2 regions of the Bacillus sp. YC2 genome follow, and region 2 is predicted to be linked to the other one. Evidence: a T-box and tRNA genes for the amino acid it is inferred to sense, from the RefSeq annotation. Region 2 holds a T-box; the other holds one or more tRNA genes.
What was found. A T-box is a leader RNA that pairs with one kind of tRNA and senses whether it is charged. The one in region 2 lies ahead of valS (valine--tRNA ligase), so its partner is inferred to be a tRNA-Val.
Positions count from the first base shown of each region.

Region 1: it has a tRNA-Val gene. The T-box ahead of valS (valine--tRNA ligase) is inferred to sense a tRNA for this amino acid. The anticodon was not compared.

Region 1 is NZ_JAHXDO010000006.1:17,008-23,977, forward strand. It holds gene pbp4b (penicillin binding protein PBP4B) at 1-717, opposite strand, end outside; gene KY305_RS11420 (PTS transporter subunit EIIC) at 736-2,103, opposite strand; gene KY305_RS11425 (MurR/RpiR family transcriptional regulator) at 2,119-2,970, opposite strand; gene murQ (N-acetylmuramic acid 6-phosphate etherase) at 2,983-3,900, opposite strand; gene KY305_RS11435 (GNAT family N-acetyltransferase) at 4,000-4,476, opposite strand; gene KY305_RS11440 (2-thiouracil desulfurase family protein) at 4,494-4,946, opposite strand; tRNA gene KY305_RS11445 (tRNA-Glu) at 5,128-5,199, shown strand; tRNA gene KY305_RS11450 (tRNA-Val) at 5,203-5,278, shown strand; tRNA gene KY305_RS11455 (tRNA-Thr) at 5,284-5,356, shown strand; tRNA gene KY305_RS11460 (tRNA-Tyr) at 5,377-5,461, shown strand; tRNA gene KY305_RS11465 (tRNA-Gln) at 5,466-5,537, shown strand; gene sigW (RNA polymerase sigma factor SigW) at 5,770-6,333, shown strand; gene rsiW (anti-sigma-W factor RsiW) at 6,347-6,970, shown strand, end outside.
Region 2 is NZ_JAHXDO010000004.1:26,093-33,062, forward strand. It holds gene hemL (glutamate-1-semialdehyde 2,1-aminomutase) at 1-540, shown strand, start outside; gene KY305_RS08405 (LysM peptidoglycan-binding domain-containing protein) at 674-2,158, shown strand; gene ysxE (spore coat protein YsxE) at 2,192-3,214, shown strand; gene KY305_RS08415 (hypothetical protein) at 3,227-3,418, opposite strand; T-box leader at 3,589-3,812, shown strand; gene valS (valine--tRNA ligase) at 3,871-6,513, shown strand; gene KY305_RS08425 (bifunctional folylpolyglutamate synthase/dihydrofolate synthase) at 6,572-6,970, shown strand, end outside.

The DNA.
Region 1 (6,970 bases), on a different contig from region 2:
CGGATTGAACAGCGTGTGCGTCAGTTTCAACGGTTTGTAAAGCTCTTGTTCTGCATATACATCAAGGGATTTTCCGGTTATGTTTTCAATGATGCAGCCGAGAAGCATATAGCCGATATCGCTGTACACGTGTTTCGTCCCCGGTTTGTAATCCAAAGGTATGCGTGTGAGATAGCGAATCGTTTTTTCTCGATCTTGAGAATAATATTGGCCCGCTGTGTCCGGCTGATAGAAATAAAAGCTCGATGGCAGCCCGGATTGATGCTGGAGGACGTCAATGACGCGGATGCTGTCTTTTCCTTTCAGCGGATCGTCTTTTCTGTCCTTGAAATCTGGTAAATAAGCGGATACCTTTTCATAGATATCTAGCTTTCCTTGGCTGACCAGGCGCTGTAAGGCGAAATTGGCGGCGTACATTTTCGTATTGGAGGCTAAATCGAACATTGTTGTTGTTTTCATCTTTTCCGGCCGGTGTAAAAGTGTATCTCCGTCATATTTTTTGCTGTAGCCGTACGCTTTCTTTTTGATCACCCGTCCGTCCTTTACGACAACGAGAACGGCTCCCGGAAATCCTGCGGCAATGTCTTTTTCAATCATTTGATCAACCTTTCTCAGCTTTGCTGTATCGTATGTTTTGGATTGGGCGCAGGCTTTATGCGGCAGCAGTAAAGAAAGGCTTAACGTGACCGTGAGTAATGCGATTACCATCGTTTTCATAGATTGATCCCTCCCGGCTTAATCGAATTCAGCAGCCATGTCATCTGTAAATCCGAAAGCATAGGTGAATAAGAAGCCTGCTGCGTAGGAAATAAGCAGACCGATGATATATATAGCGATTTGTGACGGGTGAACGAGAAAAGAGAGCGGGAGGCCGGAAACGCCGATGGAGAATGTCGCCACTTGAAAATGGGCTTGGAAGGCCCCGCCAATCCCCGCACCCAGACATGCTGTCAAAAACGGCCGGCCGAGCGGGAGAGTGACGCCGAAAATAAGCGGTTCTCCGATCCCCAGAAGGCCGGATGGCAGTCCGCCTCCTATCGCTCTTTTCAGTGAGGCTTTTTTTGTTTTCTTGAAGACGGCGAAGGCCGCGCCGACTTGGCCTGCGCCTCCCATCGCGAGAATAGGGAGAAGCGGATCATCCCCGATGGAACGGATTAATTCCAGATGCACGGGGGTCAAACCTTGGTGAAGGCCTGTGACGACAAGGGGCAGGAAAGCGGCGCTTAATACGAATCCCGAAATAACACCGCCCAATTGCAGCAGCGACAATAAACCTGAGGTGATGAGATCGGAAATAAAACCGCCTGCAGGAATAAAGACGACATACGTAACCAATCCGGTGATGAGTAAAGATATGGTAGGCGTAACGATGATGTCGATCGATTGATGAATATACCGCCTGATGTATTGTTCGGTATAAGCGATAAAAATGGCTGCGAAAAGGACGCCGATCAGCCCTCCCCTGCCAGGAAGGAGATTTTCTCCGAATAAACTGATATTGGCGATTTCGGGATTAAGGATCAAAATGCCTGCCAATCCGCCCATCGCGGGTGTTCCTCCGAATTCTTTGGCGGCATTTATACCGACTAAGACGCCGAGGTAAGCGAATAAGCCTGAGCCGATAACCGTTAATATAAGTGCGATTTGGGATTCTTTTGAGAGCCAGCCGGCCTGAATGACGGCTTTTGTGATGCCGGTGATTAAGCCTGATGCAATGAGTGCGGGAATGAGAGGGATGAAGATGCTGGATATTTTTCTTAGAAATAATTTAATCGGTGTCGTGTTTTTTCTATTGATATCTGCTTTTTTTTGTGAGGCGGCTTCTTTTAAGTCGAAGTTTTTTTCTGCCGCCGTAAGTTTTGAGAAAGCGGCGGCGACATGATTGACGACTCCTGCGCCGAGAATGATCTGAAGCGTTTCGGCTTCCACTACGCCGATGACGCCATCGAGCTGTTTCAACGCTTCAATGTCTGTTTGGTCCTTGTCAAAAGGCGTAATCCTCAGACGTGTCATACAGTGGGTGAAGCTTGAAATATTAGACGGCCCGCCGCAATGCTTTAAGATGTCTCTGGCTAACGTATTGTAAACTTCGTCTTTGCGCATCAAAACCCCTCCTCTTTATGTGTGTTTCATCAATCGGATGGCTTCTCTTGTGTTATCAATATATCCGATGGTTTCCTCATATTCCTCCGAGGCCATGCCTAAAAACAATATATCAATCATAAAAAGCTGGGCTAACCGGGAAGAAGTGGCGGCGCTGCGAAAAGGCGCTTCATTTGAGTGTGCGGTATATAAAGAAATGTCCGCTAGAGATGAGATTGCGTTTTGGCTGAATGCTGTCAGGCTTATGGTTTGTATGCCTTTTTGTTTTGCCAATAAAACGAGATTAATTATTTCCTGAGTTTCTCCTGAAAATGATATGGCAAATACAATATCCCGTTTGCCGGCGTTTGCGATTAATGACGCGACGAGATGCGTGTCGGAAAAAGCAGTCGCTTGTTTATTGACGCGGAGCCATTTCTGCTGGGCATCCCGGGCGACAAGTCCTGAAGCGCCTGCGCCGATGAAGTGGACGGCGCGGGCTTGTGATAGTGCTGATACCGCTTGTTTGAGTGTTTTATAGTCTGTGATGCCGGCAGTATCCTGGATGGCTTGGATGGCATTGCCTGCCGCTTTCTCAGAAATGGAACTGAGCGGCTCATTCGGCTGAATGTCTCTGTAGCCTTGGGCTGAAGGCTTTGCCAAGTCTCCTGCGATTCGCATTTTCAACTCTTGAAATCCTTTTAAGCCGAGTGATTTGCATAACCTGATAACGGCTGCTCCGCTTGTGCCGGCAGAGGCGCTGACGTCATGGACAGTGCTATCGGCCGTCTCATGGGGATGCTGTAAAATATAGTCGGCAAGCTTGCGTTCTGACGGGGGGAGCTTGTGCTTCATTGCCTGAATAATTGATAATCCGCCGTTGGCCAATTGCGTCTCTCCTTACATGGAATGATGGTGCTCAATGGCTTTGTCAATGAAGCCTCCTGCTTCTTTGAGCAATGCTGCGGCATGTTTTTCATCCGAATTGGTTTTCAGCATAACAATCGCTGTTTTGACGTGGAGATCGGCGGTTTCGAGTGTTTCTTTTGCCGTGTCGTACGGGGCACCCGTTATCGTTTGGATGATGCCGATCGCCCGTTCTTTCAGTTTTTCATTGCTGACATGGACGTCCACCATTAAGTTCTCGTACACTTTGCCGCTTTTCACCATGACGGCTGTGGAAATCATGTTCAAAATCATTTTATGTGCTGTTGCCGCTTTCATTCGTGTTGAGCCTGTAATCACTTCAGGGCCGACGATGACCTCGATGCTGTGATCAGCATAATTGCCAATGAGTGAATGTTTGTTGCATGTCAGTGCAACGGTTTTGGCGCCGATTGTATTGGCGTATTTCAGTACGCCTGCCGCATACGGCGTCCGCCCGCTTGCTGCAATGGCAATGACCGTGTCGTTTTCGGTAAGACCTATGGATTTTATATCGTCAGCTCCGGCTTCTTCGCTGTCTTCTATTCCTTCTGAAGCACGCAAAAAGGCGTCTGCTCCTCCGGCCATCAGACCGATGACTGTCTCAGGGCTCACGCTATAGGTAGGCGGACATTCAACCGCATCTAATACGCCGAGTCTGCCGCTTGTCCCTGCCCCCGCATAAATCAGCCTGCCCTTTTTCTGCAATGATTCATGCGCGAATTCGACTGCGGCTTGGATATCCGGAAGAACCTGCTGCACGGCTTCTGCGACTTTGTAATCCTCTTGATTGATGAGTTGAAGGATTTCCATTGTGTCTGCTTGATGGATAGAAGCGGTTTGCGGATTTCTTGTTTCTGTCGTCAGTTTGTGAATGTTCAGCCGGTCTGTCATATGTTTACCTCCCAAGTATTTATTACTTGAAGTATATGGGCTTTTGACATAATGTTTCAATAAAAATCGGTTTTTTGTGAAATAAAATTTCAAACGCTTTCATAAAAAATGATGCAAAATGTATTGTTCTCCAATCGGGCCGATTTTGCGGCGTCCTTTATCAATAAAGCCAGTTGTCTGGTAAAGGTGTTTTGCACGAAGATTGAATTGATTAACAGCGAGCACGATTTCATCACACCACGGGAAATAGCTTTTGACAAAAGCGGGAAGCTGCATCATAGCTTGTTTGGCATAGCCTTTTCCTTGATGCGGCGCGTGTAAGGACAGAGCGCTCAGCAAAATGGCAAAAGCATTGTTAGAATACGGGGATAGGGTCTCTTTGGATGTATGTAAAATAAAAAAGCCGACGGGACGGTCGCCGTTTAAAATGACTGCCGGATAACGGTCCCGGATGACGATGGCTTGTGTCAGGACATCCCGCGGGAGAGCGGAAAATTTCTTATCTTCTTCATTCAGGACGAAACCGTTCAGGTCGTCTAAGTGTTCCGGTTTATAGAAGGACAGAGTTACGTCCAAGGCAGATCTCTCCTTTATTACAATTGATCAAGCTCATTTTCTGATATAACGCGGCAGCCTGCCTGTTTTAAAAGGGCGGAAGTGATGCCGTCGCCGATTATTTTTTGGCCTGAGAATGTACCGTCATAGATGAAGCTGCTGCCGCAGGACGGGCTGTTTTCTTTTAGAATGACCGTGTCGGCCCCTATTTCTTTTGCGTACGCTAATGTTTTGGCCGCGCCGTCCATATATAAAGCTGTTACGTCTTCGCCTGATGCGGTTACGATTTTTGCCGTGCCGTTCAGCACGTCTTCGCCTGTGCCGCCGATAATTTCCGCCGGTTCGCGGGGAGTGGTGAAGCCGCCCAGAAGTTCGGGACAAACCATAACAGCTTTCTTTGCTTCCACAAGCCTGCGGATTTTTTTGGATGCGGCGTGAGAGCCGTTATATCTGCATTCAATGCCGCCGAGACAAGAGCTGACTAAGATCATCTGAATTGATTCCTCCAATATGCTGTGATAGATCTATCATAAAATAAATGGGAGGAGAGAGAAGAGTTTTTCAGTTAAAAAACGGGTAAAAAAGTTTGAAAATAAAAAAAATAAAATTCCTCTTTACAAATGGGGTACAACCTGTATATAATAACTTTTGTCAGCTCGAAGCAGACTTAACGGCCCGTTGGTCAAGCGGTTAAGACACCGCCCTTTCACGGCGGTAACACGGGTTCGAATCCCGTACGGGTCATATGGAGGATTAGCTCAGCTGGGAGAGCATCTGCCTTACAAGCAGAGGGTCGGCGGTTCGAGCCCGTCATCCTCCACCATATTTGCCGGCCTAGCTCAATTGGTAGAGCAACTGACTTGTAATCAGTAGGTTGGGGGTTCAAGTCCTCTGGCCGGCACTGTTTTTCAAATAGAATACGGAGGGGTAGCGAAGTGGCTAAACGCGGCGGACTGTAAATCCGCTCCCTCAGGGTTCGGCAGTTCGAATCTGCCCCCCTCCACCATTATTGGGCTATAGCCAAGCGGTAAGGCAACGGACTTTGACTCCGTCATGCGTTGGTTCGAATCCAGCTAGCCCAGTCACGGACACCTTTTGTTGAAAAGGGTGTCTTTTTTTCATTGCAGAATTACTTCGATTTCTGATTGTTCATCGGATATACTATTTTTAAGCTGCTGTTAAGGCAGTATATTCTGTATTTTCCATCTACACCCTGCCTGAAATTTGGTAAAATAAATTTATCAAAAAAATGAAACCTTTTAAAACAAACGACGTATACATACAGACCGGTGAAGGGCAGAGGTTAGATAAAACATGGAAAACATGATTAGAAAAAGAATCAAGCAAGTCAAAAAAGGCGATCAAAATGCGTTTGCAGACATCGTTGATCTGTACAAAGACAAGATATATCAGCTATGCTACCGCATGCTCGGCAATGTTCACGAAGCGGAGGATATTGCGCAGGAAGCGTTTATCAGAGCGTATGTCAATATCGACAGCTTCGATATAAACCGGAAATTTTCAACGTGGCTTTACAGAATTGCGACCAATTTGACTATTGACCGCATTCGTAAAAAAAAGCCTGATTATTATCTGGATGCAGAGGTAGCGGGAGCAGAGGGCCTGACGATGTATTCGCAAATTGCCGCGGACGGTGTGCTCCCTGAAGACGCTGTGCTGTCATTGGAGCTGTCAGACACGATCCAGAGAAAAATATTAAAGCTGCCTGACAAGTACAGAACGGTTATTGTATTAAAGTATATTGACGAACTCTCATTAATTGAAATCGGCGAGATTCTGAATATCCCTGTCGGCACGGTAAAGACAAGGATACACAGAGGCAGAGAGGCTCTTAGAAAACAATTAAGGGATCTTTAAGTGGGGTGATGAAATGAGCTGTCCTGAACAGGTTGTGCAGCTTATGCATAAGCATCTTGATGGAGATATCCTTCCTGAAGATGAAAACGTATTAAAACAACATTTGCAGTCATGCGAGAATTGCAAAAGGCATTTTCACGAAATGGAGAAATCCATTGCGCTCGTCAGGAGCACATCGCATGTCACAGCCCCTGCTGATTTTACTGCCAACGTCATGGCGAATCTCCCAAAAGAGAAGAAACGCGCTTCTGTAAAAAGATGGTTCAGAACACATCCGATGATTGCAGCCGCAGCGGTTTTTGTTATTTTAATGGGCGGCGGTTTTTTCAACAGCTGGCATAATGACCACAATTTCAGCGTGTCCAAACAGCCGAATCTTGTCGTCCAGAATCACACGGTTACCGTTCCTGAAGGCGAGACCGTAAAGGGCGATGTCACTGTGAAAAACGGCAAGCTGATCATTAAAGGAAAAGTAGACGGCGATGTGACCGTGGTAAATGGAGAAAAATACATGGCCTCAGCCGGACAAGTCACCGGGCAAATTGAAGAAATTAACCAATTGTTTGACTGGGTTTGGTATGAACTGAAATCGGCGGGCCAAGGTGCCATCAGCGCATTGGACCCAAATGGAGATGAG
Region 2 (6,970 bases):
AACTGCGCTCAAGGATATTTCGGCGTGACGCCTGACTTAACATGCCTCGGCAAAGTAATCGGGGGCGGTCTTCCAGTCGGTGCGTACGGCGGTAAAGCAGAAATTATGGAGAGAATCGCTCCGAGCGGCCCGATCTATCAGGCCGGAACGTTATCAGGAAATCCGCTTGCGATGACGGCGGGCCTTGAGACGTTGAAGCAGCTTACGCCTGATTCATATAAAGAGTTCGTGAAAAAAGGAGATTTGCTTGAAGAAGGCATTTCAAAAGCCGCTGAAGCAAACGGCATTCCGCATACCTTTAACCGTGCGGGTTCAATGATCGGCTTCTTTTTCACAAACGAACCTGTTATTAACTATGAAGCAGCCAAATCATCCGATTTAGAGCTGTTCGCTAAGTATTATAAAGGGATGGCGAACGAAGGCGTATTCCTTCCGCCATCTCAATTTGAAGGATTATTCCTCTCCACTGCACATACAATGGAGGATATTGAACAAACCATTCGAGCGGCTGAAAAAGTATTTTCAAGCATTAGCCGTTAATCTCCAAAAGCCGATGCAAGCCTGCCTTGTATCGGCTTTTTTTCAATAAGCCCCTTATCATATTTCCACGATCTGCGGCATACACCTTTAGTGACATCTAATTTTAAGGATTAGATGAAAGGAGGATATGAACTTGCCGCATAATCACCGTTTGCAATTTTCTGTTGAAGAATCAATCTGTTTCCAAAAAGGACAGGAAGTTTCTGAGTTACTTTCGATTTCATTAGATCCTGACATCAGGGTACAGGAAGTAAATAATTACGTCTCAATTAAAGGATCATTAGAACTTACTGGCGAGTACAACATAGATCACAACGGACATTTTGAAGAGCAGGCAGCAGAATTAAGGTTTGTAGATGAAGTGAAAGCGAGGGAGGACGGCACGGCTGAACTCCTTCATTGTTTCCCGGTGGACATCACGATTCCGAAAAATAAAGTAAGCCACTTAAATGACGTCTTTGTTTTTATCGATGCGTTTGATTATCAATTAACGGATTCACGGATTTTAACCATTCAGGCCGATTTAGCGATTGAAGGACTGCTAGATGAAACAGAACCGAAAGAGCCGGAGGTGCCTTTGTATGTGGCTCCTGAATTTGCAAGAGAAGAGGCTGAACACCTTGCTGAACATGGAGCGGAAGAAGAGGAAAACGAACCTGAATTAATGATACGCCATGTGCCGGAGCAGCTGTCAGAGAAGCCTGAGGATGCCGCGGTTGAAGTTGAAACCGAGGAGCATGAAGAAGCGAAGGAAGAAGAGGAAGCTCCTTTCCTCAGAGAACAGGAAGACGAACCTGTCTCATTTACTGAGCCGCCTCCCCCTGCTCCTGTTCTTCATGAAAAAGAGCCGGATGAAGCTGAAGAACCGCCAGTTGTGACGGCCGAGAGGGACGATTCGAATTCTGAGGCGGAACCAGCAGAAACACCGGAGCAGCGGGAAGAATATCTTGAGCCGCCTCCCCTTGATATTTCTTTGAGGCCCCAAGAAGATGAAGCTGAAAAAGAGGAATTACCCGTCCTTCAAGAGGAAGAGCCTGAACCTGAACTGCTTCTCCGTCATCAGGCGGAGGAAGCTGACACAGAGGCTGAAGAAAGCGCCGAGGAGGCTGCTGATGAGCCGGAAGATGAACTGGCGCCCGCTTATCGCGCCTTTCTCCCTGAACAGGAAGAGCAGGAGTTTTACAGCGCTCCAAAGCTGCTGGAGGAAGAGGAGCAGACTGATGAAGGCTTTGAAATTGAAGTAAGGAAGATGGCTCCGTCTGAGGAGGAACAAAAAGAGGAGCCGCCTCTTGATTTGTCTTTCCAGTTTTCAAAGATACCATCTGAACCTGAAGAGCCGGAGCCTCAAGCGGTTCAAAGAGAAGAGCCGGAAGCGGAAACAGAGCAGAAGGAACATGAAAATTCTCATTATTTGACAAAATTATTTACTAGGGAAGACGAAAAGTTTTCAAGAATGAAAATTTGTATCGTCCAGCAGCAGGATACGATAGAACGCGTGTGTGAGCGTTATGACATCACTTCCCAGCAGCTGATCAGAATGAATGCTTTATCGTTTGATGATGAGCTGGAAGAAGGACAGATTCTATATATACCGGAATACAATAACAGCCATGCGTAAGCAGCAAGAGGCCTTAAAAATGTGGTGAATGGAATGGAAGCAGTCCAATCAGTGCTTCAGGAATACGGGCTGGAGGCTGAATATATCGAGCCTGTCAGCCCGCGTGTGTGGAAAGTCTACACAAATCACGGCATTTTTGCTTTGAAACAGCTGGAGCCGGCCCGCAGCAGGCAATTCACGGATCATATGGTCGAAATCGAGGAGAAAGGATATCGTTCATTCGTTCCGGTCTACCGCACGCGTGCGGGCGAGTTTTTTTCGGGGAGCCGGGCGGAGGATTCCTATTATTTAATGCCTTGGCTGCAATATGATGAGGAAGAAGAGCGGGATCAAAAACACGTTTATCTTTTTAAAGAAATCGCAAGGCTCCACTCCGCGACCGTACGGGATATCCAAATCAGACCGGAGGAAATCAGCAGCTTTTATGAAATGACGAAAAGAGATTGGGAAAATGACAAGCTTGTCTACGAGCAGTTTGCCGACAGGGCCGAAAACGAGTGGTACCTTTCTCCTTTTGAGCTGCAGGCTGTTACGTATCTTGCAGAAACGATTTCCGCTGTGAACTTTGCTCTCGACCGGCTGGAAGAGTGGTATGAAGCAGCGAAGGACAAAGAAACGACAAGAGCGGTGATCAATCACGGCAGCTTATCAAGCCGCCACTTTCTTTATAATGATGTGGGGGCCGGCTTTTTCACGAATTTCGAAAAAGCCTCTCTGGGGCCTCCTCAAAACGATCTGCTTGGCTTTTACTCCAGATTGTTCAGAAGCTATCCGAAAGCCTGCCCGGAGTGTCTGGAGTGGTTTTATACGTATCACAAAGCCTTTTCCCTTCGCGAAGCGGAAATCAGCCTGTTTCTCAGCTACATGGCTTATCCGGCCGGCGTGTACAAAGTGCTCAACCGGTATCAAACCGATCAAAGGGGCACAGAAAAAGACGAATGCACTCAATTGTTAAGGGCGTATTGGCAAATGAAAAATATTGAACCTTTTCTCTCGAAGGTGTATCAAATTGAGCAAGAGAAAAAAATGAAGGCTGAAAACGAGTCCACTTCATGACGGACTCGTTTTTTATATCCATTCCAAATGTAAAGCGCACGCTAAAAACAGCAGAATGGCAAGCAGCAGGACATCAAAGGTCGTCGGAAAGAAAATCGTTCTGATACCTTGAAAAATCGTGATGGGTATAATGACTTGCGCGGATACGAGGCGGACCTGTCTGGCCCACGGCGGCAGCGAATAAGAATTGAATTTTTTCCTCACGGCACATCCTCCTAAAAGTCGCCTTTACTTGATCATATGTGAAGAAAAAGGGCGGGGTGCATGCCTATTTATGTATGGCGGCAATGGTTTTTGGAAAAGATGATTGACGAATCAAAAACACTTTTACTATAATAAAGAACATAAATAAACAAGATCATGAGCTGATAAATACACCTGCTGAGAACGGGAAGAGTACAAGAAAGACGCATGAAGAGAGAGAAGCTATTATGCTGAAAGGCTTCTTATGACGTCTCATTGGAAGGTCGCCCGGGAGCATAATTTCTTGAAATACTAAGTAGAGAAATTCGGGCCGCACCCGTTATCCGTTTAAGTGCATGAACACTTTCTGTTCATGAAAAAAGGTGGTACCGCGAAAGAGCTTTTCGTCCTTTACAGGGATGAAGGCTCTTTTTTAGTTGCTCAGCCATTTCTAAACATGCTGGAGGGTTATGATGGATACAAACGAACAAACAATGCCGACAAAATATGATCCGGCAGCCATTGAAAAAGGCCGCTACGATTTTTGGCTGAAAGGAAAATATTTCGAAGCCGGCGGTGATCAGACGAAACAGCCGTACTCTGTCGTCATTCCGCCGCCAAACGTGACAGGCAGACTGCACCTCGGCCATGCGTGGGATACGACGCTGCAAGATATCGTGACGCGAATGAAGCGTATGCAGGGCTATGACGTGCTGTGGCTTCCGGGCATGGACCATGCCGGTATCGCCACTCAGGCAAAGGTTGAGGCAAAGCTCCGCGAACAGGGCACAAGCCGGTATGACTTAGGCCGCGAGAAATTTCTTGAAGAAACATGGAAGTGGAAAGAAGAGTACGCTGACTTCATCCGCAGCCAATGGGCCAAAATGGGTCTCGGACTCGATTACTCACGCGAACGCTTCACTCTGGATGAAGGACTGAACAAGGCAGTGCGTGAAGTATTCGTCAAGCTGTACGAAAAAGGCTTGATTTACAGAGGCGAATATATCATCAACTGGGATCCGGCGACAAAAACGGCATTATCCGATATTGAAGTTATCTATAAGGATGTGCAGGGCGCATTTTATCATTTGCGCTATCCGTTAGCGGACGGTTCAGGCTCAATTGAAATTGCGACCACCCGCCCGGAAACGATGCTCGGCGACACGGCGGTTGCGGTTCATCCGGAAGATGAGCGCTATAAGCATTTGATTGGCAAAACCGTTATTCTGCCGATCACAAACCGTGAAATTCCGATCGTCGGCGATGATTATGTCGATATGGAGTTCGGTTCAGGAGCTGTTAAAATCACGCCTGCCCACGACCCGAATGACTTTGAACTCGGCAACCGCCACAATTTAGAACGGATTCTCGTCATGAATGAAGACGGAACAATGAATGAAAATGCGTTAGCATATAACGGAATGGACCGGTTTGAGTGCCGCAAAAAACTCGTCAAAGACCTGCAGGAATCAGGCGTTCTCTTTAAAATTGAAGAGCATATGCACTCTGTCGGCCACAGTGAGAGAAGCGGCGCGGTCGTTGAGCCGTATCTGTCCACGCAATGGTTTGTTAAAATGCAGCCGCTTGCCGATGCGGCGGTTGAGCTTCAGACAAAAGAAGAGAAAGTCAACTTTGTTCCGGATCGTTTCGAAAAAACATACTTACACTGGATGGAGAACATCCGCGATTGGTGTATTTCCCGTCAATTATGGTGGGGCCATCGCATCCCGGCCTGGTATCATAAAGAAACAGGGGAAGTGTATGTCGGTCTTGAGGCGCCGGAAGACAGCGAAAACTGGGAGCAGGATGCAGACGTGCTTGATACGTGGTTCAGCTCCGCGCTTTGGCCGTTTTCCACTATGGGCTGGCCTGACGAAAACGCAGAAGACTTTACGCGTTATTACTCAACCGATGTGCTTGTAACAGGGTATGACATTATTTTCTTCTGGGTATCCCGCATGATTTTCCAAGGCCTTGAATTTACGGGCGAGCGTCCGTTTAAAGACGTGCTGATTCACGGCTTAATCCGTGACGAACAAGGCAGAAAAATGAGTAAATCGCTTGGCAACGGCGTTGATCCGATGGATGTCATCGACCAGTACGGAGCAGATTCCCTCCGTTATTTCTTAGCTACCGGAAGCTCTCCGGGGCAGGATCTCCGTTTCAGCTACGAAAAAGTGGAGTCTACATGGAACTTTGCAAATAAAATTTGGAACGCATCCCGTTTTGCATTAATGAACATGGACGGCATGACCTATGATGAGCTAGATCTCTCCGGAGAAAAATCAGTTGCCGATAAGTGGATTCTGACAAGACTGAACGAAACGATTGAAAACGTGACTCAGCTTGCTGACCGTTATGAATTCGGTGAAGTCGGACGCCATTTGTACAACTTCATCTGGGATGATGTGTGCGACTGGTATATTGAAATGGCGAAGCTTCCGCTTTACGGGGAAGATGAAGCTGCGAAGAAAACCACCCGCTCTGTCTTGGCATACGTGCTTGATCAGACGATGCGTCTGCTTCACCCGTTCATGCCGTTCTTGACGGAGGAAATTTGGCAGCACCTTCCTCATGAGGGCGAATCGATTACAACCAGTTCTTGGCCTGTTGCGGTGCCGGAACATACGGATACAGAAGCCGCGGCAGATATGAAACTGCTTGTTGAATTAATCCGTTCAGTCCGCAATATCCGCAGCGAAGTCAATACGCCGATGAGCAAGCAGGTTAAGCTTTATATTAAAACATCTACAGAGGACATCGCTGAGCGCCTTGAGAAGAACCGCTCTTACGTTGAGCGCTTCACAAACCCGAGCATGCTGAAAATCGGAACCGGTATCAATGCGGCCGATAAAGCGATGACAGCAGTCGTAACCGGAGCGGAAGTGATTTTGCCGCTTGAAGGGCTCATTAATATTGATGAAGAAATCGCCCGTTTACAAAAAGAATTCGACAAGCTGACAAAAGAAGTCGAACGCGTTCAGAAAAAACTCGGCAACGAAGGATTCATCAAAAAGGCTCCTGAACATGTCATTGAGGAAGAACGTGAGAAAGAAAAAGACTACACGGCAAAACGCGAGGCTGTCCGGCTGCGGATGGCAGAGCTGAAAGGCTGAATAACGAACGGGGCGGTTTCCTAAGAAACCGCCTTGTTGTATAAAAGAGGGGATTTCATTGTTTAATACGTACAAAGAAGCGATCAGCTGGATTCACGGCCGGCTCAAATTCGGCGTAAAGCCGGGCCTTCTCCGTATGGAAAGGCTGATGGAAAAATTGGGGCGCCCCGAGAAGAAAATCCGCGCCATTCATGTGGCGGGCACAAACGGAAAAGGGTCAACCGTCTCATTTATCCGTTCTGTGCTTCAAGAAGCCGGCTATACGGTCGGCACGTTTACATCTCCGTATATCATTACGTTTAATGAACGTATCAGCGTCAACGGCACGCCGATTTCTGATGAGGAATGGAGACAGCTTGTTAACGAAATTAAACCTTTTGTAGATGAACTGGATGAGACGGATGCCGGAACGGTGACAGAATTTGAAATCATCACGGCCTGTGCATTTTTATATTTT